2 regions of the Pantoea sp. X-Soil-TKNS-1211 genome follow, and region 2 is predicted to be linked to the other one. Evidence: predicted binding sites of a transcription regulator. Region 2 holds the regulator's gene; the other holds the start of a gene.
The links. Region 2 encodes LexA, which represses DNA repair genes until DNA is damaged. Its sites were predicted from a motif close to TNCTGTATGTACATACAGNA; they were not measured.
Positions count from the first base shown of each region.

Region 1 (15,988 bases), 1.5 Mb from region 2:
CATACCGGTAATGGTTATACCAATGAACCGATTTTGCGCCTGGCGAAGCAATTAATTGACGCGACTTTTGCTGACCGGGTGTTTTTCTGTAATTCCGGTGCCGAAGCCAACGAGGCCGCGCTGAAGCTGGCGCGCAAAGTGGCACATGACCGCTTCGGTGCGGAGAAAAGTGGTATCATCGCCTTTAACAACGCCTTCCACGGTCGTACCTTGTTTACCGTTACCGCCGGTGGACAGCCAGCCTATTCACGTGATTTTGCACCGTTGCCACCGGATATCCAGCACACCCCTTTCAATGATCTCGAAGCCGCCGCCGCGTTAATCAATGACCAAACCTGTGCCGTGATTGTTGAACCGATTCAGGGCGAAGGGGGTGTGGTGCCAGCCGATCCGGCGTTCCTGCGTGGCCTGCGCGCGCTCTGCGATAAGCATCACGCGGTGCTGATCTTTGATGAAGTGCAAAGTGGTGTGGGACGTACCGGCTCCCTTTACGCCTATATGCATTACGGTGTGACCCCGGATGTACTCACCACGGCGAAAGCGCTGGGGGGCGGCTTCCCGATTGGCGCCATGCTGACCCGTGAAGATCTGGCACTGGTGATGAGTGTAGGTACACACGGCACCACCTACGGCGGCAACCCGCTGGCCGGGGCAGTAGGCGGTAAAGTGGTCGAGTTGATTAATCAGCCTGCTTTTATGGCCGGGGTGGCTGAGCGCCATCAGTGGTTTGTCACGGCGCTGGAGGAACTGAATCAGCGTTTGCCGTTGTTTAAAGAGATCCGCGGCCTGGGTCTGCTGATTGGTGCCGTGCTGAATGATGATTTTGCCGGTAAAGCCAAACAGTTCAACCTCGCCGCCGCAGAGGAGGGCGTCATGGTGCTGATTGCCGGAGCTAACGTGGTGCGCTTTGCTCCCGCACTGAATATCAGTGAACAGGAAGCCAAAGAAGGGCTGGCGCGTTTCGCCCGAGCCTGTGAACGCGTGCTCAAAGGAGCAGCATCATGATGGTAATCCGCCCCGTCGAACGTGACGACCTTGCGCAGTTGCTGTCGCTGGCGGGCAAAACCGGTGGCGGCCTGACGTCGCTACCGGCGGATAGCACGACCTTACAGGCGCGTATCGAACGTTCTTTGCAGACCTGGCAGGGTGCGCTGCCGCGCGCCGAGCAGGGATACGTGTTTGTACTGGCTGACAGTGAAGACAATCGCGCGGTGGGCATTTGTGCCATTGAAGTCGCGGTGGGTTTACAGGATCCCTGGTACAACTTTCGGGTCGGCACCCAAGTCCATGCGTCTAAAGAGCTGAATGTGTATGCCAGCCTGCCGACGTTGTCGTTGAGTAACGACCATACCGGCAGCAGTGAATTGTGCACGCTGTTTCTCGATCCTGACTATCGCGATGGCAAAAATGGTTATCTGCTGTCTAAATCGCGTTTTCTGTTTATGGCAAATTTTCGCGACCGCTTTATGAAGCATGTGGTGGCGGAGATGCGCGGCGTCAGTGATGACAACGGCCATTCGCCCTTCTGGGACAGCGTAGGCAGCCGCTTCTTTTCGATGGAATTCAGCAAAGCTGATTTCCTGAGCGGCACCGGGCAGAAAGCGTTTATCGCCGAACTGATGCCGAAACATCCGTTATATACCCACTACCTGAGCGAAGAGGCGCAGAAAGTGATCGGCGTGGTGCATCCTAAAACCGCGCCTGCCCGTGCGGTGCTGGAAGCCGAAGGATTCCGCTACCTCAATTACGTCGACATTTTCGACGGCGGCCCGACGCTGGAGTGTGAAATCGACCGCATCCGCGCCATTCGTAAAAGTCAGCTGCTAACGGCGGTGGCCGGTGAAGCCAGCGAAGAGTGGCCGCTGTGCCTGGTCGCTAATCTGGATTATCAACAGTTTCGCGTGGCGTTGCTGCCGGTAGATATCGCTTCCGGCCGCGTGCGTCTCAACGACAGTCAGCGTGATGCGCTGTGCTGTGTATATGGCGACAACCTGCGTGTGGTCACACTGGGTCGCGAGGAGAAAAAAGCATGACGCATTTTATTAACGGCCAATGGCTGACCGGCGGCGCTGAAGCGTTCAGCAAACTCAATCCGGTCAGCGGGGACACCCTGTGGCAGGGCAAGTCCGCGTCACCCTCTCAGGTCGCAGCGGCATGTGAAGCGGCACGCGCTGCGTTTCCTCACTGGGCGCGTAAACCCTTGGCTGAGCGCCAGGCGCTGGTGGAAGCCTTTGGCCGACAGCTGGAAGCACATAAAAATGAACTGGCTGAGACCATCGCCCGTGAAACCGGCAAACCACGCTGGGAAACGCTGACGGAAGTGCAGGCGATGATCAACAAAATCGCTATCTCAATAAAGGCTTACCACAGCCGCACCGGTGAAACGGCAGAAGGGGAAAGCTCGCTGCGTCATCGTCCACACGGCGTGTTGGCGGTGTTTGGCCCCTATAACTTTCCCGGTCATCTGCCGAATGGCCATATCGTGCCTGCCTTGTTGGCTGGCAACTGCGTGGTCTTCAAACCCAGTGAACTGACACCGATGACGGCGGAAAAAACCGTGCAGCTGTGGCAAAAAGCGGGCATCCCTGCCGGAGTGCTTGGCCTGGTGCAGGGAGGACGCGATACCGGCCAGGCACTGGCGGCGGAGAGTCAGATTGATGGCCTGCTGTTTACCGGCAGTGCGGCAACCGGTTATCACCTGCATCGGCAGTTTGCCGGGCAGCCGGAAAAAATGCTGGCATTAGAGATGGGCGGCAATAACGCCTTGATCGTCGAGAATCCGGCGGATATCGATGGTGCGGTGCATATCGCTATTCAGTCGGCGTTTATCACCGCCGGGCAACGCTGCACCTGCGCCCGCCGTCTACTGGTGAAACGTGGTGCAGCAGGCGATGCCTTTCTGCAACGTCTGGTTGAGGTAAGCACCCGCTTGCAACCTGCCGCCTGGAATGCTGAGCCGCAACCTTTTATGGGCAGCGTGATTTCCCCGGCCGCTGCCGGACAGATTTATGCCGCCTGGCAAAAGCGCGTGGATCTCGGAGGCAAAGTGTTGCTGGGAATGCACTGGCCCGATCGCGACAGCGCCATCATCACGCCGGGTATCATCGATATGACCGACGTGCGGTCATTGCCGGATGAAGAAGTGTTCGGCCCGCTGTTGCAAGTGGTGCGTTATGACAACTTTGAGCAGGCGATTCGTCTGGCAAATCAGACGCGCTACGGTCTTTCCTGTGGCTTGATTTCCCCTGATCGTGCGCAATTTGATCAACTGCTGCTGGAAGCGCGCGCCGGTATCGTTAACTGGAACAAACCGCTGACCGGCGCGGCCAGCTCCGCACCCTTCGGTGGCATTGGTGCCTCCGGCAACCACCGTGCCAGCGCCTGGTATGCGGCGGATTACTGTGCGTGGCCGATGGCCTCGCTGGAAAGCCCCAGCCTTGATCTGCCGGGCACGCTGTCACCAGGTCTCGACTTCTCTGCGGCGGGAGCATCTGAATGAAAGCCTTTGAAGCCAACTTCGACGGCTTGGTGGGGCTAACGCACCATTACGCCGGATTATCTTTCGGTAATGAAGCATCGACACGTAACCAGTTGCAGCCGTCGAATCCGCGTCTCGCGGCGAAGCAGGGGTTGCTGAAGATGAAAGCGCTGGCGGATATGGGCTATGTGCAGGGAGTGATCCCACCGCATGAACGTCCCAATCTGCCGTTACTGCGCCAGTTGGGTTTCAGCGGCAGCGATGAACAGGTGCTGGCGCAGGCGGCGAAACAAGCACCGCAACTGTTGTCAGCGGCCAGTTCCGCCTCGGCAATGTGGGTAGCGAATGCCGCTACTGTCTCTCCGTCTGCCGACAGTGCCGATGGTCGCGTGCATTTTACTGTGGCTAACCTTAACAACAAATTCCATCGCGCGATTGAAGCACCGGAAACCGCCGATTTGCTGCGTGCCATCTTCCGCGATCCGCAACATTTCAGCGTCCATGATGCGTTGCCGCAGGTGGCGCTGTTTGGTGATGAAGGGGCGGCTAACCATAATCGTTTCGGCGCGGATTATAGTGACACCGGGGTACAACTGTTTGTCTATGGCCGCGACGGGAAGTCACAAGGTGCAGAACCGCTACGCTATCCGGCACGCCAGACGCGGGAAGCCAGTGAGGCGGTGGCGCGTCTGCATCAGCTGCATCATGCACGGACAGTGTATGCCCAGCAGAATCCGACGGTTATCGATCAGGGCGTGTTCCATAACGATGTTATCGCGGTGAGTAACCAGCAGGTGTTCTTCTGTCATGAGGACGCCTTTGTCAATCAGCCTCAGTTGCTGGCCGATTTGCAGGCGCGGATCCCCGGTTTCTGCGCGATTGAAGTGCCGCGCAATAAAGTGTCAGTGGCCGATGCGGTCAATACTTACCTGTTTAACAGCCAGCTGCTACAACGTGCTGACGGCGGCATGTTGCTGGTCTTGCCGGAGGAGTCACGCCAGCATAGCGGCGTATGGCGTTATCTGACTGAACTGGTGGAGAGCGGTGGGCCGATTCGGGAACTGAAGGTGTTTGACCTGCGCGAAAGTATGTACAACGGCGGTGGCCCGGCCTGTTTACGGCTACGTGTGGTACTGACGGAAGCGGAGCGTCAGGCGCTGAATCCGGCGGTATTGATGAACGACCGCCTGTTCGGTGTCCTGAATGATTGGGTCGATCGCCATTATCGCGATCGCTTAACCCAGGCGGATTTGGCCGATCCACAATTGCTACGTGAAGGGCGTACTGCGTTAGATGAGCTGACACAGCTGCTAGACTTAGGTTCTGTCTACGCATTTCAGCGCTAACGCTTGGGGGCGCATGTGTCGCCCCTTGTTTTACGTAAGGAGAAAGAATGCAGGATTTTTTACAGCAAACATTGTCTGGCCGGGTGCCGCTGGAGCGTCACGGGCAAAACGCCCACCTCAGCTGGCAGTGGCTGGATGAGGGCATTCTGTCCCTGACCCCGCATACCCCAACGTCGCAGGCGTTGGTGCTGTCTGCGGGTATCCACGGTAATGAAACCGCGCCGGTAGAGATCCTTAACCTGCTACTGACGTCCTTGCTACGCGGCGAAAAACCGCTGGCAGTGCGGCTGCTGGTGCTGCTGGGGAATCCGCAGGCAATGCGCAGCGGCAAACGTTATCAGCAATACGATATCAATCGTCTGTTTGGCGGACGTTGGCAGCAGGTGTCTGATGTGCCGGAGGCGCGGCGTGCGCTGCGGCTGGAGCAGGCGCTGGAAACGTTCTGGCATACCTGCCTGACAACAGAAACCCGCTGGCATCTCGATTTACATACCGCTATTCGCGGTTCGTATCACACACGTTTTGGTGTGATGCCACTCAATCAACGTCCGTGGCCAGAGGATTTTATGCACTGGCTGGCCGCCGCCGGGCTGGAAGCGCTGGTTTTCCACCGTTCACCCGGTGGCACTTTTACTCATTTCAGTTGTGAGCATTATGCCGCCGCCAGTTGTACGCTGGAGCTGGGCAAGGCGCTGCCGTTTGGGGAGAACGATCTTACCCAGTTCAGCGCAGCACAGCAGGCATTGGCCGCGTTACTGTATGGCGAAGCACTGCCGGAGGTGCAAACTGCGCCACGACGTTATCACGTGGCCCAGCAAATCACCCGCCACGGTGAAGAGTTTGTGCTGCATATGGGACCTGGTACGCTCAACTTTACCGCTTTCCCGCAGGGGACGTTGTTGGCGGAGGAGGGGGATACCCGTTACTACGTACAACAGGCGCGCGAGTATGTTTTGTTCCCCAATCCAAATGTCGCACCGGGATTGCGTGCCGGGTTGATGCTGGTGGAAGAGAACGAGCAAACTCAGGCTCTGACGTTGTAGCGACGCGATTTATCGCGCGTGTCTCCATCGCGCGATAAATTACGCCGCGACAAGGGGACGGTTGTGCGAATTATCCTTTCGCTACGCCGACAATACCGTTACACTCCTCCTTAATTCCTGCGTTTTTTGCCTTATTCGTCATACTCTTTTGCAATTCCTCACGTGTTTCTTCTTATTCTCTCCATGATCGCCTGATATCTGTCTTTTATGCTTTCAGGGCTTTACTCAGCCTCTGAGTAGTTGACGTTCAGCGTCGTATGCTTGTTTCCGAAGACGCGACACAGGCTGTCGTCATGAAACTGAAAAGTAAGGACAATATTATGCGTAAACTGACTTCCCTCTTCCTGGCTACCGCGATGGCTCTCGGTGCTGCCAATATCGTCCATGCTGCGGCAGACAACCTGACGCCTCCGCCAGCTGGCAGCGAGAAATCCATGCATAAGCCGCCGATGCGTCATGGTGGTATGGACATGATGTTCAAAGGTCTGAACCTGACCGACGCGCAGAAAAAACAGATGCATGACATCATGCGTGAAAGCCACAAAGACTTTCAACGTCCGTCGCTGGAAGAGCGTCGCGCTAACCACGCGCTGATTGCCTCTGACACCTTCGACCGGGCGAAAGCAGAAGCACAGGCGGAAAAAATGACCGCCAATGCCAAAGAACGTGCTGTGGCGATGATGGAAACGCAGAACAAACTCTATAACGTGTTGACGCCGGAGCAGAAAAAGCAGTTCAACGCGAACTTTGAGAAACGTCTGACAGAGAAACGCCCGCACGATGGTAAGATGCCGCCACCACCGGCTGATGGCGAATAATCCGCTGATAGCATGAGGGTTTGAGACCGCCGACGTTGTCCATCGCATCCGATGCTTTGGGCAGCGTCGGCGGTTTTGCTTTTATAGCGCGATCAACGGGAACTCGCCCGACAACAGCGGACGACAGAGAATTTTATAACCATCGTGATCAAAACCTTGGGGTATCCGTTGCAGCTGGCGCGCTTCTGCTTCGTTACTCACCGAACCCAGCCAGAACCAATGATCGATCACGTGGATTTGCGTCATGGTCGCGCCACGTTCCACCATCCCTACCGCGCCGGGCCACGGCCAGCACACCACCCGTAACGCCTCCAGTGCCTGCTGCAAGCGCTGTTGATGCGCCTCTGGCGACTCGTTGCCGCAGCAGGCACCGGCACAGCGGTTAAGTGCGGCACGGAAACACCCTCGGCCGCTGCGCAGGTTCTCCAGCCCCAGCAAACCGTGGCACAGGCGCTGTTCATCGGCGATGCCTTTCAGCTTCTCCAGCGCGGCATGGCGGCTACGAAACAGGCCATACAGATTGGCGGTGCTGGAGAAATCGAGATCGCGGGCGTAAACCACTTGCGGTGCGGTGTCGTTAAGCTGGATTGAGCAGAGCTGGCGGTTTTTACGCAGGCGCTTATTGAACAACGGCTGTTGAGTTTTAATCATCTGCGCTTCCAGTAACTGCGCGCCAAGATCGCCCGCGGTGGGGATCCAACTGACGCGCCTTGCCTGGCGCAGCATGCTGGCTTCGTCGGGGGTGCGGAAATGGGACATCACACGGCTGCGCAGGTTAACGCTTTTGCCGATATACAACGGCAGGTTTTCGCTTTCGCCGTGGAAAACATACACGCCGGGCTGATTCGGTAAACCTTCCAGCCACTGGCGCAGATGTTCGGGATATTGGTAAATGGCTGCCGCATCAAATTCAAGGCGGTAACTTGTGGCTCGTCTGACCAAGGAGGACTCCGCTTACTGGTTGTCCATCCAGTATATCAGGGTGGCGATTTTCTCGCCACCCGTTACAGGCGGCGGGTCGCCAGCCAGCAAATCAACGAACCGAGGGTGATCATCAGCACGCCTTGCCAGAAGATCAGGGACGGGGTTAGCCCGAGCCAGAGCGAAGCCAGCAACGCCGACAGCACTGGCGTAAAGTAAGATGCCGTTGCCAGTAACGTTAGATTGCCGTGTTGAATACCGTGGTTCCACGCTGAATAGGCCACTGCGGTGGAGACGCCCATAAACAACACCTCCAGCGCCGGGATCAGGCTGAAATGCAGCGAGCTGACCTGTTCGGTAATGGCGAATTTGCTCCACAACGCCAGCGCCGTGATGATAAAGAACAGATTGACGCCACTTTTGCCGTTGGCATAACGGCGCGTCACGTTGTTGTACAGCCCCCAGGCAAAAGCGGCGATAAACGCCAGTCCATACGCCAGCGGGTTACTCAGCAGATTATGTCCGAGCTGCGACCATGAACTGCCGCCCCGGCTCTGTAGCACCCAGACAATTCCCGCCAGCGACAACAGCAATCCCGGCCATAGCCAGAGACGGAAACGTTGTTGGTTGATTGGAATAGCAAACACGATGGTCAGACAGGGCCACAGGTAATTGATCATCCCCAGCTCCAGCGACTGCGCTCGATCCTGCGCCAGACCAATCGCCAGCGCGAGACAGATTTCATAGCCGACAAACAGCAGACCGCCGCCCCACAAGTAGCGCGTCGGCATCTGGCGGAAATCAGGCAGGCCACGCGTCAGGCACAGCAATAACGCCGTAGTGGTATAAATCAACGCCGCGCCACCAGTGGCGCCAAAGGCTTCACTCACGCTGCGCAACAGGCCAACGGTGGTGCTCCAGAGTAAAATCGCGCTCAGGCCAAACAGTGTCGCGCGCGGTAAATGTGCAGGCATAAAAAAGTATTCAGACCAGGCAAAAAGAGGCGTTTTCCGAGCCGAAATGGAAAACGCCGGATGGGGTTATTTTTTCCAGAAATCGTCGAACACGGTAATCGGCGGGCGACGTTTGTGCTCGGTTTTCAGATACCAGCCTTCGATGATTTTAGCGGCCGCCGCATCAATGGTTTTGCCTTCCAGATAGGCATCAATCAACTGATAGGTCACGCCGAGAGCCACTTCATCCTGTAATCCTGGACGATTATCTTCGAGGTCAGCCGTTGGGTGCTTCAGGTAAAGATGCTCCGGGCAGCCCAGCAGTTTCAGCAACTGTTTACCCTGGCCTTTGTTGAGGCGGAAAATTGGGTTGATGTCAGTGCCGCCATCACCATATTTGGTGAAGAAACCGGTGACCGCTTCGGCAGCATGGTCAGTGCCTACCACCACTCCTTTGGTCATTCCAGCTATGCTGTACTGGGCTTTCATGCGTTCGCGGGCTTTTTCATTACCGCGAATATAGTCCGACAGGGCAATCCCGGCATCCTGCAGGGCGCGCTCACTCGCCAGCACCGCTTCTTTGATGTTGACCACCAGCGATCGATCCGGCTGGATAAAGGCCAACGCATCCTGACAATCCTGCTCATCAGCCTGCACGCCATAAGGCAGACGTACGGCAATAAAGGTGTAGTCGTTGTCACCGGTCTCTGCGCGCAACTCACGGATGGCGGTTTGTGACAGAATGCCTGTCAGCGTGGAATCCTGACCGCCGCTAATGCCGAGTACCAGGGTCTTAATCCCCGGGTTGGTTTTCAGGTACGACTTTAAAAAATCAACGCTGACACGAACTTCTTGCTGGGGATCGATGACGGGTTTAACACCAAGGGCTTCAATGATTTCCTGCTGCAGTGACATGAACCTCTCCTCAAGTCAGTTGCCGGACGGCACAATGCGAATCATTTGCTAAAGCTAACGCGGCTGGCCCAAAACAACAAGCCGTATGGCTTGTTGTTCGGGTTATTTGCTGGCAAATCAGGCGCTTTTCGGCTTCTTCGCCAGCAGGATAAACATCACGATCGATAACATAAAACAGCCAAAAATGGTGCCGGTCATGCTCAGCACCGAGGTACCGCCGAGACCAGTTAGCGGTACGCTGATGGCACCGAGGGTGAACATGGTGACGCCAATTGCCGCCGAGGCGCTGCCCGCGCGGTGGCCCTGGCTCTGCATCGCCAGCGAGGAGGCGGTGGTAGCGATAACACCATTGCTGGCGATGGTGAAGAACAAGGGCAGCAGAATCACCGGCAGCGACGCACCGATGATGCCCGCCACCAGCAGACAGGCGGAGGCGACAAAGGCCAGCAGCAGGCCACCTTTCAGTACCCGGTATTCACCCCAACGTCGGCACAGGCGGGCGCTGGTCTGTGAAGCAATAATCAGACCGAAACCATTGGCGGCAAAGCAGAAACTGAAGGCTTGCGGAGACAGACCGTAGATCTGTTGCAGGACAAACGGTGATGCGCCGATGTAAGCGAGCATCCCCGCCATCATGAAACCCTGTGTTAAACAGAATCCCATAAAGGCACGATGGGTAAATACCTCGCCAAGTGCAGCCCAGGCGGAGAAAATGGAACCCCGATTGCGTTTTTCTTCCGGCAGCGTTTCATGGAGTTTCCAGCGGGTCAGCAGAATAAGCAAAATTGCCACCGCCCCCAACACCATAAAAATGCCGCGCCAGTTCAGCACGGTTAACATAAAACCACCCAGTACCGGAGCGGCGATGGGTGCCAGACCGTTAACCAGCATCAGCAGAGCAAAAAAGCGCGTCAGTTCATAACCGCTGTACATATCGCGCGCCACAGCACGCGAGAGCACCGCGCCGCCGCCGCCCGCCAGGCCTTCAAACAAACGCGCCACCAACAGTTGATTGATGTCTTGCGCCCATGCACAACCGATTGAGGCGACAAACAGCAGCAGCAGTGAGATCCGCAAAGGGCGCAGACGGCCAAATTTGTCGCTCAACGGGCCGAACAGTAGCTGGCCGGCACCGAGGCCGATCAGTGTCGCGGTGAGGCTTAACTGTGCGGTGGCGGTTTCGGTGTGCAGGTCCTGCGCCAGTTCTGGCAGAGCGGGCAAGTAGAGATCGATACAGAGCGGCCCAAGTGCAGCGAGCAGGCCAAGCGTGATGGCATAAACCAGGCGGTTAGAAGGTGCAGGTGTCATTTATCCTCTGTCTTTATTAGGAGTGAAATCAGGTTCTGATAAAGCTGTTGTAGGGCAGCCGCTGACGCTTTCTGTGGCGTCAGGCGACGCAGGGCCGTGCCATCAAACAACACGGCCAGGACTTCGACGCAGGCGTTAACCTGTTCGTCATTCAATTCAGGATGGCTGGCCCGGACTTTCTGCCGGGCATGACTAAACATACGCGCGTCTGCTGCTGCCAGCATCGCCGCAACGCGTGGATTGCGCCCAGCTTCGGCGGCGACATCCAGCATCAGCAATTCATCTTCCGGGTTCAGGCTTTCACGCCAGGCAAGAGTGGTGGCGATCTGATCGCTGTCGACGCGATCGCGCATCGCAGCGACACGGTCATCAACAATCCGTTTCACCATCTCTTCAATGATGGCGTCCTTACTGGGGAAATAGCGGTAGATTTGCCCCACGCTGAGATTGGCGGCGCAAGCCAGCCGCGCCATGCTGGCCGCATGAAAGCCCTCCCGCCGAAAGCAGTCACGTGCCGCGCGGATGATTTCATCCTGACGCTGACGGTGGCGTTCGTCTTTGTTCTCTCGTTGTCTGGTCATAACCGCCCTGAAAATAGTTTTGAGAGTGCTCATTCTCATAAGGCAATTATACGGAGCCAGACGCGGGAACACAGGCACTTTTACGCAATCCTGACGCTTCGGAACAAACTGAATATGCCGCCATAAAATTGATTAATCTGGATTTATGTTCCAGGCTTAAGGTTACATGGACACAGTAATGAGGAACAACAAGATGAATAAAGTGCTGGGATGTATCGCTGCGGCCTTAACGCTGGCAGCGCTCTCTGGTTGTACGGCTTATGATCGTGCCGAGAGCTTCGTAACGAAACCTGTGGTGAAGGATGTGAAAAAAGGGATGACCCGTGACCAAGTGCGTCAGATTGCCGGAGCACCCTCTACTGAGATCACCATGGTACATGCGCGCGGCACCTGCCAGACCTATGTGCTGGGCGAGCGTGATGGCAAGCTTCAGACTTACTTTGTCAGCTATAACGATACCGGTCACGTGATGAACTACGGCTTCCAGAGCTGTAAAGAGTACGATACTGACCCGCAGGCGACGCAGTAAGCGGCAGCAGAATAGCAAAAACGGCCCGTCAGTGACGGGCCGTTTTTATGTGCGTTTTATAAACCGTAGGGGCGTGGTACTTCGTTATAGCTGCCGTTAATATCGCGCTGATAGTAATGACCATCCTGCACGTAATAACGTTTGCCGTTAAAGTCGAGCACACGCATGCCTTCGACCGGGACGGATTGCGGAGGTTGCACCACAACGTAGGTATCACCCTGACGTTGGTAGTAGCTGCCGTTCAGCAGGTAATAGGTCAGGCCGCCAATCAACACCGCAGTTGCGGCATCGGGTAAGAAATGTAATGGACCGGGTCCACCCCAATGTGGTCCAGGACCAGGTCCCCACGGACCAGGGTGGGCAAGGGCGATGGCTGGTGTTAATAAGGTTAACGCCAGCACGGAGGCGATAACTTTTTTCATCGGTAGTTCTCCTGCTATGACTGGGAGCAGGATTGGCTTTTCAACGCTAAAACACAAGCGAAAAGTGGCTGGTTTTTCCTCTATTTACCATGCTTAACACTTTCCTGACGGTAGCGCCATGATTGCCTGGGATTGAGGAGGGGGGAGCGTCGCGGCGATAAAAAACAGCGCGATAAATCGCGCTGCTACGGTTCAGGCAGAAGATTAGCGATGTGCCAGTTCGGCGTGGTCGTCGCTTTCCAGTACTTTTTTGTCAGTCAGACCGAGCCAGCGGCTGGTGAGGGAGCCAGCGGTCATCGCACCATTGACGTTGAGCGCAGTACGGCCCATATCGATCAGCGGTTCGATGGAGATCAGCAACGCCACCAGCGTTACCGGCAGACCCATGGCGGGCAGCACGATTAAGGCGGCAAAGGTGGCACCGCCACCAACACCGGCCACTCCGGCCGAGCTGAGCGTCACGATTCCCACCAGCGTGGCAATCCACAGCGGGTCAAACGGATTGATACCTACCGTCGGGGCAACCATCACCGCCAGCATGGTCGGATACAAACCGGCACAGCCATTCTGACCAATGGTGGCACCAAAGGAGGCAGAGAAACTGGCGATCGATTCTGGTACGCCAAGGCGACGCGTCTGGGTTTCCACATTCAGCGGGATACTGGCGGCGCTGGAACGACTGGTAAAGGCAAAGGTAATTACCGGCCACACTTTACGGAAGAAACGTAGCGGGTTGATGCCGTTGAAAGAGAGCAGCAGGGCGTGCACGCCAAACATGATTGCCAGACCCAGATAAGAGGCCACGACAAAGCCACCGAGCTTGATGATGTCCTGGAGATTAGATCCCGCCACCACTTTGGTCATCAACGCCAGCACGCCGTAAGGCGTGAGCTTCATGATCAAACGCACCAGTTTCATTACCCAGGATTGCAGGGTGTCGATCGCCACCAGCACGCGTTCGCCTTTTGCTTTGTCATCTTTCAGCAACTGCAACGCGGCCACGCCGAGAAACGCGGCAAAAATGACCACGCTAATGATTGAGGTCGGGTTGGCGCCGGTAAGATCGGCAAACGGGTTCTTAGGAATAAACGAGAGCAACAACTGGGGCACCGTCAGATCGGCTACTTTGCCAATGTAATTGCTCTGAATCGCGTTCAGACGCGCGGTTTCCTGCGCACCTTGCACCAGGCCATCTGCCGTCAAACCAAACAGGCCGGTCACCATCACACCCACCAACGCTGAAATCGCCGTGGTAAACAGCAACACGCCGATGGTCAGTACGCTGATTTTACCCAGCGAAGAGGCATTGTGCAGGCGTGCCACGGCGCTGAGAATCGAGGCAAAAACCAGCGGCATGACGATCATCTGTAACAGTTGCACATAGCCGTTACCGACAATGTTGAACCAGCCAATGGAGGCTTTCACCACCGGGCTGTTCTCACCGTAAATGGTTTGCAGCGCCAGACCAAACAACACGCCGATCACCAGGCCAGTCAATACGCGTTTTGACAGGCTCCAGCGTTCATTACCGATGCGTGCCAGCAGCACCAGCAGTGCGGCGAACACCACGAGATTAATAATCAGGGGAAAATCCATGCTCTACTCCAGAGATTTGCCGCGCCTCTGCATGTACAGGCGCGGAATACAGGTGATTCCTGAAAGGAATCCGGGCATGTTAACAGTTCATAAATGGGCAGGCTTATATCCAAATGGAATTGATTATAACTTTATGCTGAATGTTGTCTGATTATTACTCGTTTTGGCTGTTTATTATCCGTCCCACGCCATTTTGTAGGGTATTAAACAGTTGTTCGGGCCAGCCGTTTGCACCAAAAGATGGCAATCCGGGTGGGAACCATAACGCGTAACCCACCAACGCCAGGCACAGGGCGCGTTCCAGCTGATTGCCTTTCTGGCTATTGAGCAGAGGTAAACGGAAGCGCCAACGGCAGGGCCACAGCAGCGGCACGCCCGCCGGCGTCAGCATATCAGCGACAATATGACTGAGATAACCCAGGGTCATGCCCTGCAACACATCGGCGGGGACAGGCCAACTGGTGGGCACATTAATCTGGAACAGCCATAAACTCACCGCCACTGCCAGCAGGCTGTGAGTAAAACCCCGATGGCCAAAGGCGCGCGCAATGGGTTGAGATAACCACTTCAACCGTTGTCCCAACACCGACTTGGGATGATCAATATCCGGCAGCAAACAGGTCAGCAGCGCAGCGGGCACCAGATGCCACCAATCGGCACTGGCCATTACCGGCGTAAGCTCCGCGCGCTTGGCAAAAATAGCACTGGCAATGGCGAAAATGATGTGGCCTTCGGCCGTCATGATTAAACCTGGCTGCAAACTGTCGATGCATCCAGTATAGGGATTTATCCAGTAAATGAGAATATGTGACGCTGTAACCAGGCGTGAATTTAGGAGGATGCCCGCGCCAGAATGACGCGGGAAAAGAGTAGCTTAGCGAGCCAGCCAACCACCGTCCACCGCCAGGGTATAACCGTGGACGTAATCCGATGCGCTGGAGGCGAGGAACACCACGGGACCCATCATGTCGCCTGGATCGCCCCAGCGTCCGGCCGGAATACGCGCAAGGATCTCTTCACTGCGTGACTCATCATCGCGGATTTGTTGCGTGTTATTCGTCGCCATGTAGCCAGGGGCAATCGCGTTGACATTGATGCCGTGCTTCGCCCACTCATTAGCCATCAACCGCGTCAGCCCCATGACGGCGCTTTTCGATGCGGTGTAGGAGGGCACGCGGATACCGCCCTGGAAGGAAAGCATCGACGCAATGTTAATGATCTTGCCACCATTCCCTTGGGCTATAAATTGGCGCGCCACCTGTTGAGAGAGGAAAAACAGGCTTTTGCTATTGATATTCATCACATCATCCCAGTCTTTTTCGCTAAAGTTCAGCGCATCTTCACGGCGAATAATTCCCGCGTTATTGACCAGAATATCAATGCGTCCTGCCTGTGCTACTGCCTGTTCCACCACCTGCGGCACGATGGCGGGATGGGTGAGATCGGCCTGAATCGGCCAGAAATGGCGTCCCAGTGCGGCAACTTTTTCCGCAGTATCATCAGGACCGGCGCGATTGACGCCAATAATATCGCAGCCCGCCTGCGCCAGTCCGATTGCCATCCCCTGACCAAGTCCGGTGTTACAACCGGTGACCAGCGCGATTTTTCCTTCGAGATTAAAAGCATTCAGAATCATCATCTTCTCCTTCTGCTCTAGCGCAATGCACTCACGCGGACGTGGTCCATGTCATCAAACACCTGGTTTTCCCCCACCATGCCCCAGATAAAGGTATAGCGCTGGGTGCCGACACCCGCATGGATCGACCAGCTTGGCGAAATCACGGCCTGTTCGTTATGCACCAGCAGATGACGAGTTTCCTGCGGTTGCCCCATCATATGAAACACCGCGCTGTCCTCGGCCATATCGAAATAGAAATACACTTCCATGCGGCGTTCATGGGTGTGGCAGGGCATGGTGTTCCACAGATTACCCTCGTCAAGGCGCGTCAGGCCCATGGTCAGCTGACAGGTCGGCAACACATCCGGCACGATAAATTTGTTGATGGTGCGACGATTAGAGGTGGCGGCGTCACCCAGCGTGGCTTTGACGGCATCTTCAAGGGTGATTTTTTTGTCCG
Region 1 is NZ_AP035953.1:1,904,009-1,919,996, forward strand. It holds gene AC6I8W_RS09135 (aspartate aminotransferase family protein) at 1-1,005, shown strand, start outside; gene astA (arginine N-succinyltransferase) at 1,002-2,033, shown strand; gene astD (succinylglutamate-semialdehyde dehydrogenase) at 2,030-3,499, shown strand; gene astB (N-succinylarginine dihydrolase) at 3,496-4,824, shown strand; gene astE (succinylglutamate desuccinylase) at 4,872-5,867, shown strand; gene spy (ATP-independent periplasmic protein-refolding chaperone Spy) at 6,188-6,685, shown strand; gene cho (excinuclease Cho) at 6,767-7,627, opposite strand; gene yddG (aromatic amino acid DMT transporter YddG) at 7,690-8,580, opposite strand; gene nadE (NAD(+) synthase) at 8,647-9,474, opposite strand; gene AC6I8W_RS09180 (multidrug effflux MFS transporter) at 9,592-10,782, opposite strand; gene AC6I8W_RS09185 (TetR/AcrR family transcriptional regulator) at 10,779-11,363, opposite strand; gene osmE (osmotically-inducible lipoprotein OsmE) at 11,557-11,892, shown strand; gene AC6I8W_RS09195 (DUF6515 family protein) at 11,949-12,314, opposite strand; gene AC6I8W_RS09200 (L-cystine transporter) at 12,519-13,910, opposite strand; gene AC6I8W_RS09205 (metal-dependent hydrolase) at 14,065-14,652, opposite strand; gene kduD (2-dehydro-3-deoxy-D-gluconate 5-dehydrogenase KduD) at 14,785-15,546, opposite strand; gene kduI (5-dehydro-4-deoxy-D-glucuronate isomerase) at 15,564-15,988, opposite strand, start outside.
Region 1: a site for LexA is predicted at 14,670-14,689, ahead of AC6I8W_RS09205 (metal-dependent hydrolase). Genes of this name have one in related genera too.

Region 2 (15,988 bases):
AGCATCGGATAGACCAGGGCGACCTGGCGCAACAATTCAGCTTCACTGATTTCACGGTGCTGCTGCACGATCGCGGCAATCAACGACGGCATCACCAACATATGTTGAATGTTGTTGCGATAGTAGGTCATCAACACCGCCTGCTCACGTGGCAGGATGATGATGTCGCCGATATTGTCCTGCTCGGTCTCAAACTTATTCATGCCCATTGCGTGATCCAGCAGGGATTCAGCGCTGAGATCCGGCACCGTGGCTTCCGGTGAGTAGGGCACATTGCGCAGCAGCTGGGTGTAGCACTCCAGTTGCTCAATCAGTTGTTCGCGCGTCAGTGAACGTTGACGAGAAGCCAGCAGCGCGGTGACGCACAGGTTCATGGCGTTGGCAGCACCGGCATCGTTAATCCGCACCATCAGGCGGTTAGCGATGTCATTTACGGCGGGTGTCATCCAGGCCTGACGCTGGGGTTCGATTGGATCGATCGCTTCACGCCATTCTGGTACGTGTTTGTTCAGATAGTTTACCAGCGGCAGTGGCTCACCGAAGTTCACATAGCCCTGACCAAGATTACGCAGCTTACGCAGGCCACGCACCATCTGGATAAAGCCTTCTTTCTCTTTCGCGGCACCGCGCAGTTCTTTGGCGTAGGTGCCGACTTCCATCACATGTTCATAGCCAATATAAATCGGCACGAAGGTGATTGGACGGCTGCTGCCGCGCAGCAAGGCCTGTAACGTCATCGACAGGGTGCCGGTTTTCGGGTCCAACAAACGCCCCGTACGTGAGCGGCCGCCTTCCACGAAGTATTCAACCGAGTAGCCGCGATTGAACAACTCGCCCAGATATTCGCGGAAAACGGTGGAGTAGAGCTTGTTGCCTTTAAACGTACGGCGAATAAAGAACGCCCCGAGACGACGGAAAATCGGCCCGGCGGGCCAGAAATTCAGGTTGATACCCGCAGCGATGTGTGGCGGCACCAGTCCCTGGTGGTAGAGCACGTAAGAGAGCAGCAGGTAATCCATATGACTGCGATGGCAGGGGACATAGACAATCTCATGTCCATCCTGTGCCAGCTGACGCACACGTTCACCGCCATTCACGTTGATCCCTTGATAGAGGCGACTCCACATCCAACCCATGACGCGGTCGGTAACGCGAATCGCTTCATATGAGAAATCGGCGGCAATCTCTTCCATCAATTCGACGGCGTTTTGTTGTGCCTTCTCGTGTGAGATCTTTTTGCTGCGTGCCTCATCTTCCACCGCTTTTTCAATCGCTTTGGATTGCAGCAGCTTATTAAACAGATCCTGACGGGCAGGCAAACTCGGGCCAATGGCAGCCAGACGCTGACGCGCAAAGTGAATCCGTGCCACCCGCGCCAGTTTTTGGGCGATTGACTTATCCGTACCGTGTTCGGTCGCCATCTGGCGCAGCGAAACGGTCGGCGAGAAGCGCACAAAGCTGTCGCGGCCATGCCAGAGAATGGCGAAGAACTTCTGCACACCGTTGAGAATACGCAGGTGAGGAGTGGATTCCCCCTGAACTTCACGTCCTGGCGCACGGCCAAACATCACCGACACCGGCAGCATCTGTACATCCAGCTCCGGATTGCTGCGATGCAGATCGAGGTAGTCGTGAAACAACTTCACGGACTCCATGCTCGGCACGAAATACGGGAACACGCGTGGTCCATCGTGGATAAACACGTGACGCGGCAGCAAAGCGCCGTCTATTTCCAGCGGTGCGAGCGGATCAGGCAGATCGTGTTTCAGACACTGCGAACGCAGCGTGAGCAGATCGGCCTTGGAATCATAAGGCAGCACATACAGGATCGGCCGCGTCGGATCCAGCCCATGCTCGGACACGGGATCGGCGGGAATGGCCTTACTCTTTACCAAAATGGAGAGTGGTAAATTCAATAATTTATAATAAAGTTTACGCCAACCTGACATAGACAACTTCAAGCCTCTTGTTAGCAAAGCGCGGCAAGCATACCAGAAAGTGCCGCGAAGATCTGTGGCTGCACCATCTCTGGCTGCCCAGACATTGACGTCAAAACGAGTAAAGGGTTCAACGACATGGCAAAAAACGTCACCGGTATTCTCAGGATAGTTAAAGCAGCCGGTTATTCCTGGCAGGGATTGCGCGCAGCCTGGTCGCATGAGGCGGCGTTTCGCCAGGAAGCCATTGCCGCGTTAGTAGCAATTATAGTGGCGTGCTGGCTGGATGTTGATGCCATCTCCCGCGTACTAATGATTGGTTCCGTGGTGCTGGTGGTCATTGTGGAAATCCTGAACAGTGCTATTGAAGCGGTGGTCGACCGTATTGGTCAGGAGCGTCATCCTCTGGCGGGCCGTGCGAAAGATATGGGATCAGCTGCCGTCTTACTGGCTATCTTACTGGCGTTGTTTGTCTGGATCGCGCTGCTTTGGTCACATTTGCGATAAGGATTCCGAGATCATCAACTCGCTGATTTTTCCCTCAGTTTTGGTTTTCATTTCGCCAATACCTGTATATACTCACAGCGACTGTATAAACAACCAGGGGGCGGGATGAAAGCATTAACCAGCAGGCAGCAACAGGTCTATGACCTGATTCGCGACCATATTAACCAGACAGGCATGCCGCCAACGCGTGCGGAAATTGCTGCGCAACTGGGCTTCCGCTCACCTAATGCGGCAGAAGAACACCTGAAAGCACTCGCGCGCAAAGGCGTGATTGAAATCGTCTCCGGCGCTTCGCGCGGTATTCGCTTATTAATGGAAGAAGAAGCCAGCGAGGGGCTGCCATTGATTGGCCGTGTCGCTGCGGGTGAACCTTTGCTGGCGCAGGAACACATTGAAGCGCACTACCAGGTCGATGCTAACCTGTTCAAACCCACTGCGGATTTCCTGCTACGCGTTAGCGGCATGTCGATGAAAGATATCGGCATTATGGATGGTGATCTGTTGGCGGTACACAAAACGCAGGAAGTGCGGAACGGCCAGGTTGTGGTGGCGCGTATTGACGACGAAGTGACGGTAAAACGCTGGAAAAAGCAGGGCGCGATTGTGCAACTTCTGCCGGAAAACAGTGACTTCCAGCCGATTGTTGTCGATACCCGTGAGCAGTCTCTGACGGTGGAAGGGCTGGCGGTTGGCATTGTGCGCAACGGTGAGTGGCTCTGATACCTTAATTCCCCCCCGCTACGGCAGCCTTCCTACGCTGCCGTAGTATCATTTTCTGACCAGACTGTTGTGCAGCAAACCGGGATGGGCTGATGCAGCTGTTTTCCTCCTCTGATAAAGCACTCTGGCGGCTGGCGCTGCCTATGATCCTCTCCAATATCACCATTCCGCTGTTGGGCGTGGTTGATACCGCCGTCATTGGGCATCTCGATAGCCCCATATATCTCGGTGGCGTGGCAGTAGGCACCACGGCGACCAGTTTCATCTTTATGCTGCTGCTGTTTCTGCGTATGAGCACGACCGGGTTAACCGCCCAGGCTTTTGGCGCGGGCGATAAAACGGCACTGGCACGGGCGCTCATCCAACCGCTGCTAATCGCGTTGGTGGCCGGGGTGCTATTTATTTTGCTGCGCACGCCTGTCAGCAATCTGGCCGCGGTGCTAATGGGAGGGAGCCTCGTGATTCAGCAGCAGGCACAACTCTTTATCCAGATTCGCTGGCTCAGTGCTCCCGCCACGCTGGCGAACCTGGTGATCCTCGGTTGGTTATTGGGCGTGCAATATGCGCGTGCGCCAGTGGTGCTGCTGGTGGTGGGGAATTTGGTCAATATCCTGTTGGATCTGGCGTTTGTTCTGGGTCTGCGCTGGGGAGTGGCGGGCGCGGCGGCGGCAACGGCACTGGCAGAATACGTCACCCTTGCTGTCGGATTATGGATGGTGGCACGGGTATTGAAGCTGCGCGGTATTGATTTCTCCTTGCTGAAGGAGAGTTGGCGCGGTGATGCTGCTCGCCTGTTTCACCTCAACCGCGACATTATGTTGCGCTCTTTCCTGGTCCAAATCTGTTTTGCGTCACTGACGATATTCGGCGCGCGTATCGGCCCGGATGTGGTGGCGGTCAATGCCGTTCTGTTGATGTTCCTGACTTTCACCGCTTACGCACTGGATGGTTTCGCGTATGCAGTAGAGGCTTGTTCTGGTGAAGCGGTCGGAGCGAAAGACCGCAGCCGATTATTGCTGATTTGGCACGCAGCCTGCCGCCAGGCGGGCCTGGTGGCACTGGTGTTTGCGGTGATCTATGCGTTATTTGGCGCACATATCGTAGCGCTGCTGACTTCGCTGGAAGAACTACGGGAAGTGGCCGATCGCTACCTGATGTGGCAGGTGGTAATGCCGTTAGTGGGCGTGTGGTGCTACCTGTTGGATGGCATGTTTATCGGTGCGACGCGCGGCCGGGAAATGCGTAACAGTATGGCGTTGGCGGCGCTCGGTTATGGTCTGTCTTTACTGACGCTCCCCTGGCTGGGTAATCATGGGTTATGGCTGGCGGTGACGGTATTTCTGGCAATGCGCGGGCTAACGCTGTGGTGGATTTGGCATCGCCACTGGCGTGCTGACAGTTGGTTTGCGACTCACGAACAATGAGACTCTGGATACAGAATAATCTGTAAGTGTGCTAACTATTATTCATTGTCTACTATAATTATCCTTATCAGCGCGAATGAGTAGCGCGTTATGTTGGTTTTACCCACTGGGGATTGGGTATTCCACTACCATCACTCTGCATGACATGGAGAAGGGTTATGAACAAAGACGAAGTGAGCGGAAACTGGAAACAATTCAAAGGGAAAGTGAAAGAAAAATGGGGCAAGCTGACGGATGACGATATGACGGTCATTGAAGGTAAACGCGATCAGCTTGTGGGTAAAATTCAGGAACGCTACGGCTACGCAAAAGATCAGGCCGAGCGAGAAGTTAAAGACTGGGAAAGTCACAACAAGGATTATCACTGGTAACGGACCCGTTTAAGGACGATGCTCCTGCCCTCCGATCGTGAAGATCGGGCTGGCACAGGGATGTGCCCTCTATCCTTTTTTACCCCGCTTTTTACTCTCCACCTGATGATCGTGATCGCAGCTTTCGTGATGCGTACAGGCTTCCACTTCGACACAGTTTTCACACAGCCCATGTGCTTCAATTACGCTGTGGCGTAGGGCAAAACTTGCTTGTTCAGCCAGGCCAGCAATGATCTTTTCCACACCATGTGCGTGTTTTTCACTGACCGCAGCACAACGATCACACACCAGCATGACTGAGGTGTGTGCCGGTTCATTGAAATGATGGCAAACCACATAACTGTTATTGGATTCCACACGGTGGATAAATCCCTGCTCCAGCAGGAAATCCAGCGCACGATAAATCGTCGGCGGTTTTGCCTGGGGTTCACTGATCCGCAGCTGATCCAGCAAATCATAGGCGCTGATCGATCCATTCTTTTCGGCCATCAGACGCAGTACTTCGGCGCGTTGTGAGGTCAGACGTACGCCGCGTTGCAGGCATAACGTTTCTGCCTGGGTGAGCAGTTGGTCGGGCGACAGATTTGACATAAGCGTTCTCCAGGTTGCAGGTGATGTTATTTTATCACACAAATTTTTACGCTGCTGTGATTGCTTTTTTTCCTCAACATGATCAGTAAAATTTCATTTTTTCATCAGGTTAGCGGCACAATTGTTTTCCTTCCTGTCTCACCCGGCTATCGTCATTTCTCGTTGCTACAGCATCATTAAATTGGCTTATCGGTTTTTGCTTTGCAACTCACCGACTTAGCGTCTAAGGTTCAAAAGGGCTTAAGTAATATCTGGCCTTAATTTAAGTACCGTTTATTTTTTTGCATAAATACACGACAGATTGGTGCGTCAGCAGTCAATTCTGCGAATAGCAGTGCTATTTCCTTTCATTTCACAGCAATGAATCGTTAGCCCGGGTTCACAATAAGGGCTGGTAAATTGTTTCGTCGATGACGTGGTCACGACATTTAAAGGTGATGGCAGGCAAATGGTGAAGACATTATTCAGACGCAAAAGTATTAGTTATCTTGTTGTTTTGAATGCCGTGTTTCTTTCCTCTTCGGCCCTGGCCGCAGGTACATGGTACGACGCACGTAACGATGCAATGGGAGGGACGGGAGTCGCTTCTTCCACCTGGAGTTCTGCGGTACTGGCAAACCCGGCTTTAATGACCAAAGCAAAACCTGATGATGACGTGAGTATCATTTTCCCTTCAGCCGGGATACAGGTTACTGATAAAGACAAATTGATTAATCGTGTTGATGACATTACGGACACGGTCGACCGTTATCAGAAAGTCATTGATAACCTAACCTTCCAGGATTACCTCAACGGTTATCCACAACTTAAGGCCGCTGCGGGCGATATGGCGAGTCAGCTTCGCGATCTGCGTGGTAACAAAGCAGATGGTTCAGCAGGGGTTGCACTGGCTGTTACGGTACCCAATGAAACACTGCCCTTCGCTTTTGTGACCAAAGCCTACGGCACAGCGCATATCCGCGCTAACGTGTCACAAAGCGATATCGATTATCTGCAAGGCGTCGCCGATGGCACGGTTATTCCGGTGCCGGGTGATGAGGATAAGTTGACGTCCAGTGCCAACGGTTTGGCGGCGTTAGTGACCGATTACGGTATTGCCGTGGCGCACCAGTTCAGTATCGCCGGACATCCGGTTTCTGTAGGTATTACGCCGAAACTGCAAAAAACCTGGCTGTATAACTACACCGCCAGCGTTTACAACTACGACAAAAGCGATATCAACAACAGCCGTTACCGCAGCTCAGATACCGGCTTTAACGTCGATGCCGGGATCGCCACGGACTTCGCCGATAACTGGACATTCGGCCTGACCGGGCAGAACCTGATTTCACGTGATATCGATACCAAAGAAGTGAATGGCTACCGTGATACGTACCAAATCCGTCCACTGGTCACCACCGGTCTGGCCTGGAACTACAGTGCCTTCACGCTGACCGGCGATGTCGATTTGACGCAAACTAAGCGCTTTAAATCGGAAGACAGCAGCCAATACGTTGGCGTCGGTGGTGAGTATCGGGTACTGGACTGGCTGCAATTACGTGCCGGTTATCGAGCAGATATGAAGTCAAATGACGCCAATGTGTTCACCGCTGGTTTTGGTTTGTCACCGTTTAACAATACGGTTCACCTTGATCTGGCGGGTTCGGTTGGCGACGACAATACCTGGGGTGCGATGTTGCAGCTCGGCTTTAACTTCTGATCAATCTCCTTCATCCCGACGGGCGGCTGTGTCGCCCGTCAATCCTGTGATATCATTGCGCAGAATCTCATCACTTAACCCCGGATTTACTGCGTTTCATGACCGATACCTTCTCTTCGCAACGTTTTTCCATTGCCCCGATGCTCGACTGGACCGATCGTCACTGTCGTTATTTTCACCGTCAGCTAAGCGGTGACATGCTGCTGTACACCGAAATGGTCACCACCGGTGCGATTATTCATGGCAAGGGCGATTATCTGGCCTTTAGTGAAGATGAGCATCCGGTCGCGCTGCAACTGGGAGGGAGCGATCCGGCGGCGCTGGCGCAGTGCGCGCAACTGGCGGAAGCGCGTGGTTACGACGAGATCAACCTCAACGTCGGCTGCCCGTCCGATCGCGTGCAGAATGGCCGTTTTGGTGCCTGTCTGATGGGCGAAGCCGCGCTGGTGGCGGATTGTATTAAAGCGATGCGGGACGTGGTGAGCATTCCGGTTACGGTAAAAACCCGTATCGGTATTGACGATCAGGATAGCTACGCCTTCCTGTGCGATTTCGTCGGCACCGTGGCGCAGCAGGGCGGTTGCGACACGTTTATCATCCACGCACGTAAAGCCTGGCTGTCGGGGCTTAGCCCAAAAGAGAACCGCGAGATACCCCCACTTGATTATCCGCGCGTCTATCAACTGAAACGTGATTTCCCGCAACTGACTATGGCCATCAATGGCGGTATCAAGTCGCTGGAAGAAGCCAAAATCCATCTGCAACATCTGGATGGTGTGATGATGGGGCGTGAAGCCTATCAAAATCCTGGCATTTTGGCGCAGGTAGATCGTGAATTGTTTGGTCGCGATACGCCAGCTGTCGACCCAGTGGCGGTAGTGCGTAGCATGTATCCGTATATTGAGGCGGAGCTGGCGAAAGGTACGTATCTTGGCCACGTAACACGTCATATGCTGGGCTTGTTCCAGGGAATCCCAGGCGCACGTCAGTGGCGGCGTTATCTTAGCGAGAATGCCCACAAACCGGGCGCTGATGTTCGCGTGCTGGAAGCGGCGCTGGCTCTGGTGGCGGATAAAATTCCCCAGGAAGCCTGATGTCTTCTCCCGTAGCGGCGCGATTTATCGCACGGATTTTTCCTGCAACGCGCACGAAATTGCGCGATAAATCGCGCCGCTACGGATAGGGTTAAACGGTTTTACTCACACTAAAAGTTGGTGAATTTCACTATTCTCGCCATCCATCCCACAAAACACCTCCAATAATTTCAGTGCCTTAGCAAGAGGTTCATGTTGGCACGCATCTTGTAATGGACTCCCTGTAACCTACACAGGAGAACCTTCGTGGAAATATTATTTGTTATCGGCTTTTTCCTCATGCTGCTGCTGACCGGCGTGTCGCTGCTGGGTGTGATTGCCGCGCTGATTGTTGCAACGGTGCTGATGTTCCTCGGCGGGTTATTTGCACTTGTTATTAAATTGTTGCCGTGGCTGGTGTTGGCGGTGGTGGCTGTCTGGTTGTATCGCGCCTTTACCACGCCGCAGGGTGAAATGAAGCTGAACCGACTGAAAAGAAAAATCAGTAAGTTAGAGAGAAACAGCTGGCGCTAAATGCGGGGGTGATCACAGAGTTAGCAATGCTTAGTCGAAATCTGCAATTAAACATATTTTTTACTTATGTTTTCTGTCAGGATATTTGCCGTTGAGTCGAAACAAATTCATCGCCGCTGTCCCTACACCAGCGCGAACTATAAAAAAGAAAAAGGGGCTTCCTTCGGGAAGCCCCGTTTGCTTTCTGGCGTCAAGGAATCAGCAGACTTGAGCCTTGGGTCGCGCGGCTTTCCAGCACCTTATGCGCTTGAGCTGCATCGCTCAACGCAAATTTCTGTTGTTCCGGCACATTGATTTTAATCGCATGACTGGCAATCAATGAAAACAGCTCGGCACTGGCGTTGTCGAGTTCCTGGCGGTTAGTGATATAACCAAACAATGAAGGTCGGGTGACAAACAGCGATCCTTTCTTGTTCAGAATCCCTAAATCGACACCCGTGACCGGACCGGAAGCATTCCCAAAACTCACCATCAGGCCGTGACGACGCAAGCTGTCGAGTGACGCTTCCCAGGTATCTTTGCCTACCGAGTCATAAACCACCGCGACTTTTTTGCCGTTGGTCAGTTCACTCACCCGCTGCGCAATATTCTCGTCGCGATAGTTTATAGTGGCCCAGGCCCCCGCCTCTTTGGCAATCTGCGCTTTCTCAGTGGAGCCGACGGTGCCAATCAGATGCGCGCCTAGTGCTTTCGCCCATTGGCAGGCGATCAGGCCAACACCACCCGCTGCGGCGTGAAACAGGAATGTCTCATCCGCTTTGACCTTATAGGTCTGACGCAGCAGATATTGCACGGTCAGGCCTTTCAGGAACGAGGCTGCACCCTGCTCGAAGCTGATGCGCTCGGGTAGAATCACCAGACGGTCTTGATGCACATTGTGCGCCTCGCTGTAGGCACCGAGCGCTGACTGGCAATACACCACGCGATCGCCGGTTTTAAAGCGTGTTACGGCAGAACCGACTTTTTTTACTACGCCCGCCGCTTCCGTACCCAGGCCAGACGGTTTCGTCGTCACCGGATATAATCCGCTACGCACATAGGTATCAATGTAGTTAATACCTATCGCCCGATTTTCCACCTGTACTTCATGTTCAGCGGGGTCATTGAGCTCAAAATCCACCCATTGCAGTACTTCAGGGCCGCCGTGTTCATTGAACTGAATACGCTTTGCCATTCTGACTCCTGTGATTGTTCATCCTGTGACGTTATACTTGCCCGTCACTCCAAAAGATCGGTAATGCATTCACTATGGCAGGAAATAAACCCACCAACAAATCGAACGAAACCCGCGACCGTCAGCTGGAGGGCGTGAAAATGCCGCCGCATTCCATTGAGGCGGAGCAGTCGGTACTCGGTGGGTTGATGCTGGATAACGAGCGCTGGGACAACGTCTCCGAACGCGTAGTTGCAGAGGATTTCTTCAACCGCTCGCACCGGCTGATCTTCTCTGAAATGCAGAGCCTGCTGGAAGCCGGGCAGCCGATTGACCTGATCACGCTGTCAGAATCGCTGGAAACGCGCGGCGAACTGGAGATGGCGGGTGGCTTTGCCTATCTCGCCGAACTGGCGAAAAATACCCCGAGTGCGGCCAACATTGGTGCGTATGCTGACATCGTGCGTGAACGCGCTGTGGTGCGCGAAATGATTTCAGTAGCGAACCAGATCGCCGATGCCGGTTATGATCCGCAGGGACGCAGCAGTGAAGATCTCCTTGATTTTGCTGAATCCAATGTCTTCAAAATTGCTGAACAGCGTGCCAACAAAGATGATGGCCCGAAGAACATTGAGCAAATTCTTGAAGCCACGGTATCGCGTATTGAATCGCTGGTCTCCACGCCGCACGACGGTGTCACCGGGGTCGATACGGGTTATCAGGATCTGAACAAAAAAACCGCCGGTTTGCAGGGTTCTGATTTGATTATCGTCGCGGCGCGTCCGTCGATGGGTAAAACCACCTTCGCCATGAACCTGTGCGAAAACGCCGCCATGCTGCACGAAAAGCCGGTGTTAATTTTCAGTCTGGAAATGCCCAGCGAACAGATCATGATGCGTATGCTGGCTTCATTATCACGTGTAGATCAGACGCGTATCCGTACCGGACAGTTGGAAGATGAGGATTGGGCGCGTATCTCTGCTTCTATGGGCATTTTGCTTGAAAAGAAGAACATGTTTATCGATGATTCTTCCGGCCTGACGCCGACGGAAGTGCGTTCGCGCGCGCGCCGTATCTATCGTGAAAACGGTGGTCTGAGCATGATCATGATCGACTACCTGCAGTTGATGCGTGTGCCATCGCTGTCAGATAACCGTACGCTGGAAATTGCTGAGATCTCGCGCTCGCTTAAAGCGCTGGCGAAAGAGTTGAATGTGCCGGTGGTGGCGCTGTCGCAGCTTAACCGCTCACTGGAACAGCGTGCCGATAAACGCCCGGTTAACTCGGATCTACGTGAATCCGGCTCGATCGAGCAGGATGCTGACCTGATCATGTTTATTTATCGTGATGAGGTATATCACGAGAACAGCGATCTGAAAGGCATTGCCGAGATCATCATCGGTAAGCAGCGTAACGGACCGATCGGCACAGTACGTTTAACCTTCAACGGTCACTGGTCGCGTTTTGATAACTACGCAGGCCCGCAATACGACGACGAATAATCCTCTGTTCCCCTCTGCATGCACGATCTGTGCATGCATTTCACGTCATCAGAAAATAGTGTTGGACAACCCCGGCTTTAATCAGGTTATCTGTAGCAAAGCGCACCCATTTACGCTCTGGAAGCAGAATGACTCAGGTAGACGATTACGACCTTAAGATACTGACATTATTACAATCTAATGGCCGCCTCACTAACCAGGAACTCAGTGATTTAGTTGGCCTTTCGGCGTCCCAATGTTCACGCCGACGCATCAATCTCGAACAGGCAAACCTGATTCTGGGTTATCACGCCCGCTTGTCACCCGATGCTATCGGTCTCGGTATGGTGGGCTTGATTGAAGTTCGGCTGATTAACCACACCCCCGATTATGAAGAGAGTTTTCACCGCATGGTTGAGCAGGAAACGGCCATTGTGGATGCGTTCAAAACCACCGGTGATGCAGATTATTTGCTGAAAGTTGCGGTGGCGGATCTGGCTTCACTCAGCGCATTAATCAGCCAACTGGTTTCGGGTCATCAAAGCGTGGCCCATGTGAAAACCTCGGTGGTGTTGAGCCGTTTAAAAGAGAACGGTTTGATGATAATTCCTGAGCACAAAACGCGCCAAAAAAGTGCGTAATGTGCTAGTCTGGTGCAATTATTGCCAATAAAATGCAAAAAACGCGCACCAGATAACAGATTTGTGCATGGCTTAGTGATTCAGTTTTCAGGCTATGCACAAAAACCTGCAATAAAGCGCCTTAGTTATCAATTGGATAATCACTGGCACCCATCGGCGGCGGCACGACGTCGCCGATGTGGTGCGTTTTTTGCATTTGAACCGCATCAATTGCAATGAGAAAAATCCATGGATAACGTTGTAGAACCCACCAAAATTCCCCATTCCCACATTGAAGATGCTCTGGCGATTGTGCTTGGCACGCTGATGGTCTCCTTTGGCGTGATTATGCTGAAGCAGGCGGGTGCGCTGACTGGCAGTTCTGCCGGGATTGCCTTCTTAATCAGCTATCTGACACCACTTTCGTTTGGCAGCGCCTTTTTCCTGATTAATCTGCCATTTTACTGGCTGGCCGTGCGGCGCATGGGTTGGGAATTTACCCTGAAAACCTTTTGCGCGGTGGGGCTGGTGTCGCTGTTTACTCATCTGCACCCGCTGTTCATCCATTTTTCCTCACTAAATCCGTTTTATGCGACATTGTTCGGTAACGTGGTAATGGGGATTGGGTTTATAGTGTTGTTTCGTCACAAGGCCAGCCTCGGCGGCGTCAATATTTTGGCGCTCTGGTTGCAGGATCGCATCGGTCTGCGTGCCGGGAAACTGCAAATGGCGGTTGATACCTGCGTGGTGCTGGCTTCGCTGTTTGTCGTATCCGTCCCTATGCTGCTTGCCTCGATAGCGGGTGCGGTGATCCTAAATCTGATCATCGCCATGAATCACCGCCCAGGCCGCTACAGGGTTTGACGATGCATCATTACCTGACTTTTTTGACCAATCATGGAGATCTGCACCGTGTTTCAAAACGTTGATGCCTATGCTGGCGATCCGATTCTGTCGCTGATGGAAACCTTCAAACAGGATCCTCGCGCAAATAAAGTGAATCTGAGCATCGGCCTCTATTACAACGAGCAGGGCATCATTCCTCAGCTGCAGGCCGTAGCCGCAGCGGAAGAACGCCTGCAAGCGGCCCCGCATCAGGCCTCGCTGTATCTGCCGATGGAAGGTTTTGGTCCCTACCGTAATGCCATTGCACCGCTGCTGTTTGGCAGCGAGCACCCAACGCTGAAAGCGGGACGTATCGCCTCCATTCAGACCCTGGGTGGCTCAGGTGCGCTGAAAGTGGGTGCGGATTTCCTCAAGCGTTACTTCCCGAATTCCAACGTTTGGGTCAGCGATCCAACGTGGGAAAACCATATTGCTATCTTCAACGGCGCAGGTTTTGAGGTCAGCACCTACCCGTGGTATGACGCAGACACCAACGGTGTAAAATTCGATGCCTTTATCGCGGCACTGAAAACCCTGCCGAAACAAAGTATCGTGCTGCTGCATCCGTGCTGCCATAACCCAACCGGTGCCGATCTGACTAACGCGCAGTGGGATCAGACCGTTGAGGTGCTGAAAGCGCAGGAGCTGATTCCGTTCCTCGACATCGCTTATCAAGGTTTTGGCGCGGGCATGAACGAAGATGCCTATGCGATTCGTGCCGTTGCGGCTGCGGGCCTGCCCGCGCTGGTCAGCAACTCGTTCTCGAAAATCTTCTCACTGTATGGTGAGCGCGTAGGTGGACTTTCCATCGTGTGCGATAGCGCCGATGAAGCCGGTCGCGTGCTGGGCCAGCTGAAAGCTACCGTGCGCCGTAACTACTCCAGCCCGCCGAACTTCGGTGCTCAGGTGGTTTCCTGCGTGCTAAACGATGAAGCGCTGTTGAACAACTGGCTGGCGGAAGTGGAAGCGATGCGCCTGCGTATCATTGAAATGCGTCAGGCGCTGGTTGCGGTACTGCGCGAGAAGCTGCCAAACCAAAACTTCGATTATCTGCTGAAACAGCGCGGTATGTTTAGCTACACCGGTCTGAGCGCACAGCAGGTTGACCGCCTGCGTGACGAGTTCGGTGTCTACCTGATTGCCAGCGGCCGTATGTGTGTGGCGGGGCTGAACAGCCGCAACGTACACCAGGTGGCAGAAGCCTTTGCTGCAGTGATGTAACCCGCGATAAACCGCCAGCCTTCGGGCTGGCGTTTTTTTCACTCCTTTTCAGGCCGTTTTTTCCTTTACCTTTCGCCGTCATGCTGCACACTTAAATGGTGTGTTCAATTCAGGATTTCGGCATGTGGCACCAACAAACCTTGACGCTTAGCGCCAAACCACGTGGTTTTCATCTGATCACCGACGAGATTGTCGGACAGTTACGCGTCCTGTCGGATGTGCGTATTGGCCAGTTGCATTTGTTGCTACAGCACACCTCCGCCTCACTGACCCTCAATGAAAATTGTGATCCCACGGTACGCAGCGACATGGAACAACATTTTCTACGTCATGTGCCGGAAAATGCGCCTTATCAGCACGATTATGAAGGTGCAGATGATATGCCCGCGCACATTAAGTCGTCGTTACTCGGCGTATCTTTATTGCTACCGATTAGCCGTGGACGGCTAATGCTGGGGACATGGCAGGGGATTTGGCTCGGTGAACATCGGGTTCACGGCGGCGCGCGGCGCATTGTCGCCACCTTACAAGGGGAGTAAATATGAACACTTCGGACTTACTGACGTATTGCATGAGCAAGCCGGGCGCGGAGCAGAGCGTGCACAGTGACTGGAAAGCCACGCAGATCAAAAGCGAGGGAATTTTATTTGCGATGGTGCATGAGGTGAAAGGGCGTCCGGCGGTCTCGCTTAAAGCCACCCCGGCACTGGCCGATTTATTGCGTGAAGAACATAGCGACGTGTTTCCCAGCGAGCATCTGAACAAATCCCACTGGAGCACCCTGTGGTTAGATGGCTCCCTGAAAGATTCACAAATTTACTATCTGGTGGATGCGTCCTGGCAACGGGCTGACGCCACGCGCGCGGCGGGCGTCAGCCATGATGAGGATTAAGCCGCAGCTTCCTCGCGCAGGGTGTTGATATCAATTACAAAACGGTACTTCACGTCGCTTTTCAGCATACGCTCATAGGCTTCGTTGATTTGGTTCATGGCGATCAGTTCAATATCTGAAGTGATACCGTGTTTGCCGCAGAAATCCAGCATTTCCTGGGTTTCAGCGATACCGCCAATCAGCGAGCCAGCGATGCTGCGACGTTTGAAGATCAGGTTAAACACCTGCGGTGCCGGGTGATCATGCTCTGGTGCGCCAACCAGCGTCATGTTGCCATCGCGTTTCAGCAGGGCAATAAATGGGTTGAGATCGTGCTGCGCCGCCACGGTATTCAGGATGAAGTCAAAGCTGTTGAGGTGCTGAGCCATCTGATCAGCGTCCTTCGAAATCACCACTTCGTCCGCGCCCAGGCGCTTGCCGTCTTCAATTTTTGACGGTGAAGTCGTGAACAGCACCACATGTGCTCCCATAGCATGCGCCAGCTTCACACCCATATGACCGAGACCACCAAGGCCCACGATACCGACTTTCTGACCCGGACCCACGTTCCAGTGACGCAGCGGTGAGTAGGTGGTGATACCTGCACACAGCAGCGGTGCAACACCTGCCAGGTCGAGATTTTCCGGTACACGCAGAACAAAGCTTTCATCCACAACCATGCTGGTGGAGTAACCACCAAAGGTGATGGCTTTGGTCTCGCGATCTTCACCGTTGTAGGTGCCGACAAAGCCATTTTCGCAATACTGCTCCAGGCCTTCCTGGCAGCTCGGACAACTGCGGCAGGAGTCAACCATACAGCCGACGCCGACCAGATCACCGACTTTGTATTTGTGGGTGTGTGCGCCAACCGCGGTGACACGGCCAACGATTTCATGACCCG
Region 2 is NZ_AP035953.1:364,163-380,150, forward strand. It holds gene plsB (glycerol-3-phosphate 1-O-acyltransferase PlsB) at 1-1,949, opposite strand, end outside; gene AC6I8W_RS01605 (diacylglycerol kinase) at 2,076-2,444, shown strand; gene lexA (transcriptional repressor LexA) at 2,550-3,164, shown strand; gene dinF (MATE family efflux transporter DinF) at 3,257-4,588, shown strand; gene AC6I8W_RS01620 (CsbD family protein) at 4,747-4,959, shown strand; gene zur (zinc uptake transcriptional repressor Zur) at 5,029-5,550, opposite strand; gene AC6I8W_RS01630 (conjugal transfer protein TraF) at 5,999-7,249, shown strand; gene dusA (tRNA dihydrouridine(20/20a) synthase DusA) at 7,348-8,343, shown strand; gene pspG (envelope stress response protein PspG) at 8,590-8,856, shown strand; gene AC6I8W_RS01645 (quinone oxidoreductase) at 9,047-10,030, opposite strand; gene dnaB (replicative DNA helicase) at 10,105-11,511, shown strand; gene AC6I8W_RS01655 (Lrp/AsnC family transcriptional regulator) at 11,640-12,131, shown strand; gene AC6I8W_RS01660 (YitT family protein) at 12,360-12,974, shown strand; gene AC6I8W_RS01665 (amino acid aminotransferase) at 13,023-14,216, shown strand; gene AC6I8W_RS01670 (secondary thiamine-phosphate synthase enzyme YjbQ) at 14,339-14,755, shown strand; gene AC6I8W_RS01675 (MmcQ/YjbR family DNA-binding protein) at 14,758-15,108, shown strand; gene AC6I8W_RS01680 (NAD(P)-dependent alcohol dehydrogenase) at 15,105-15,988, opposite strand, start outside.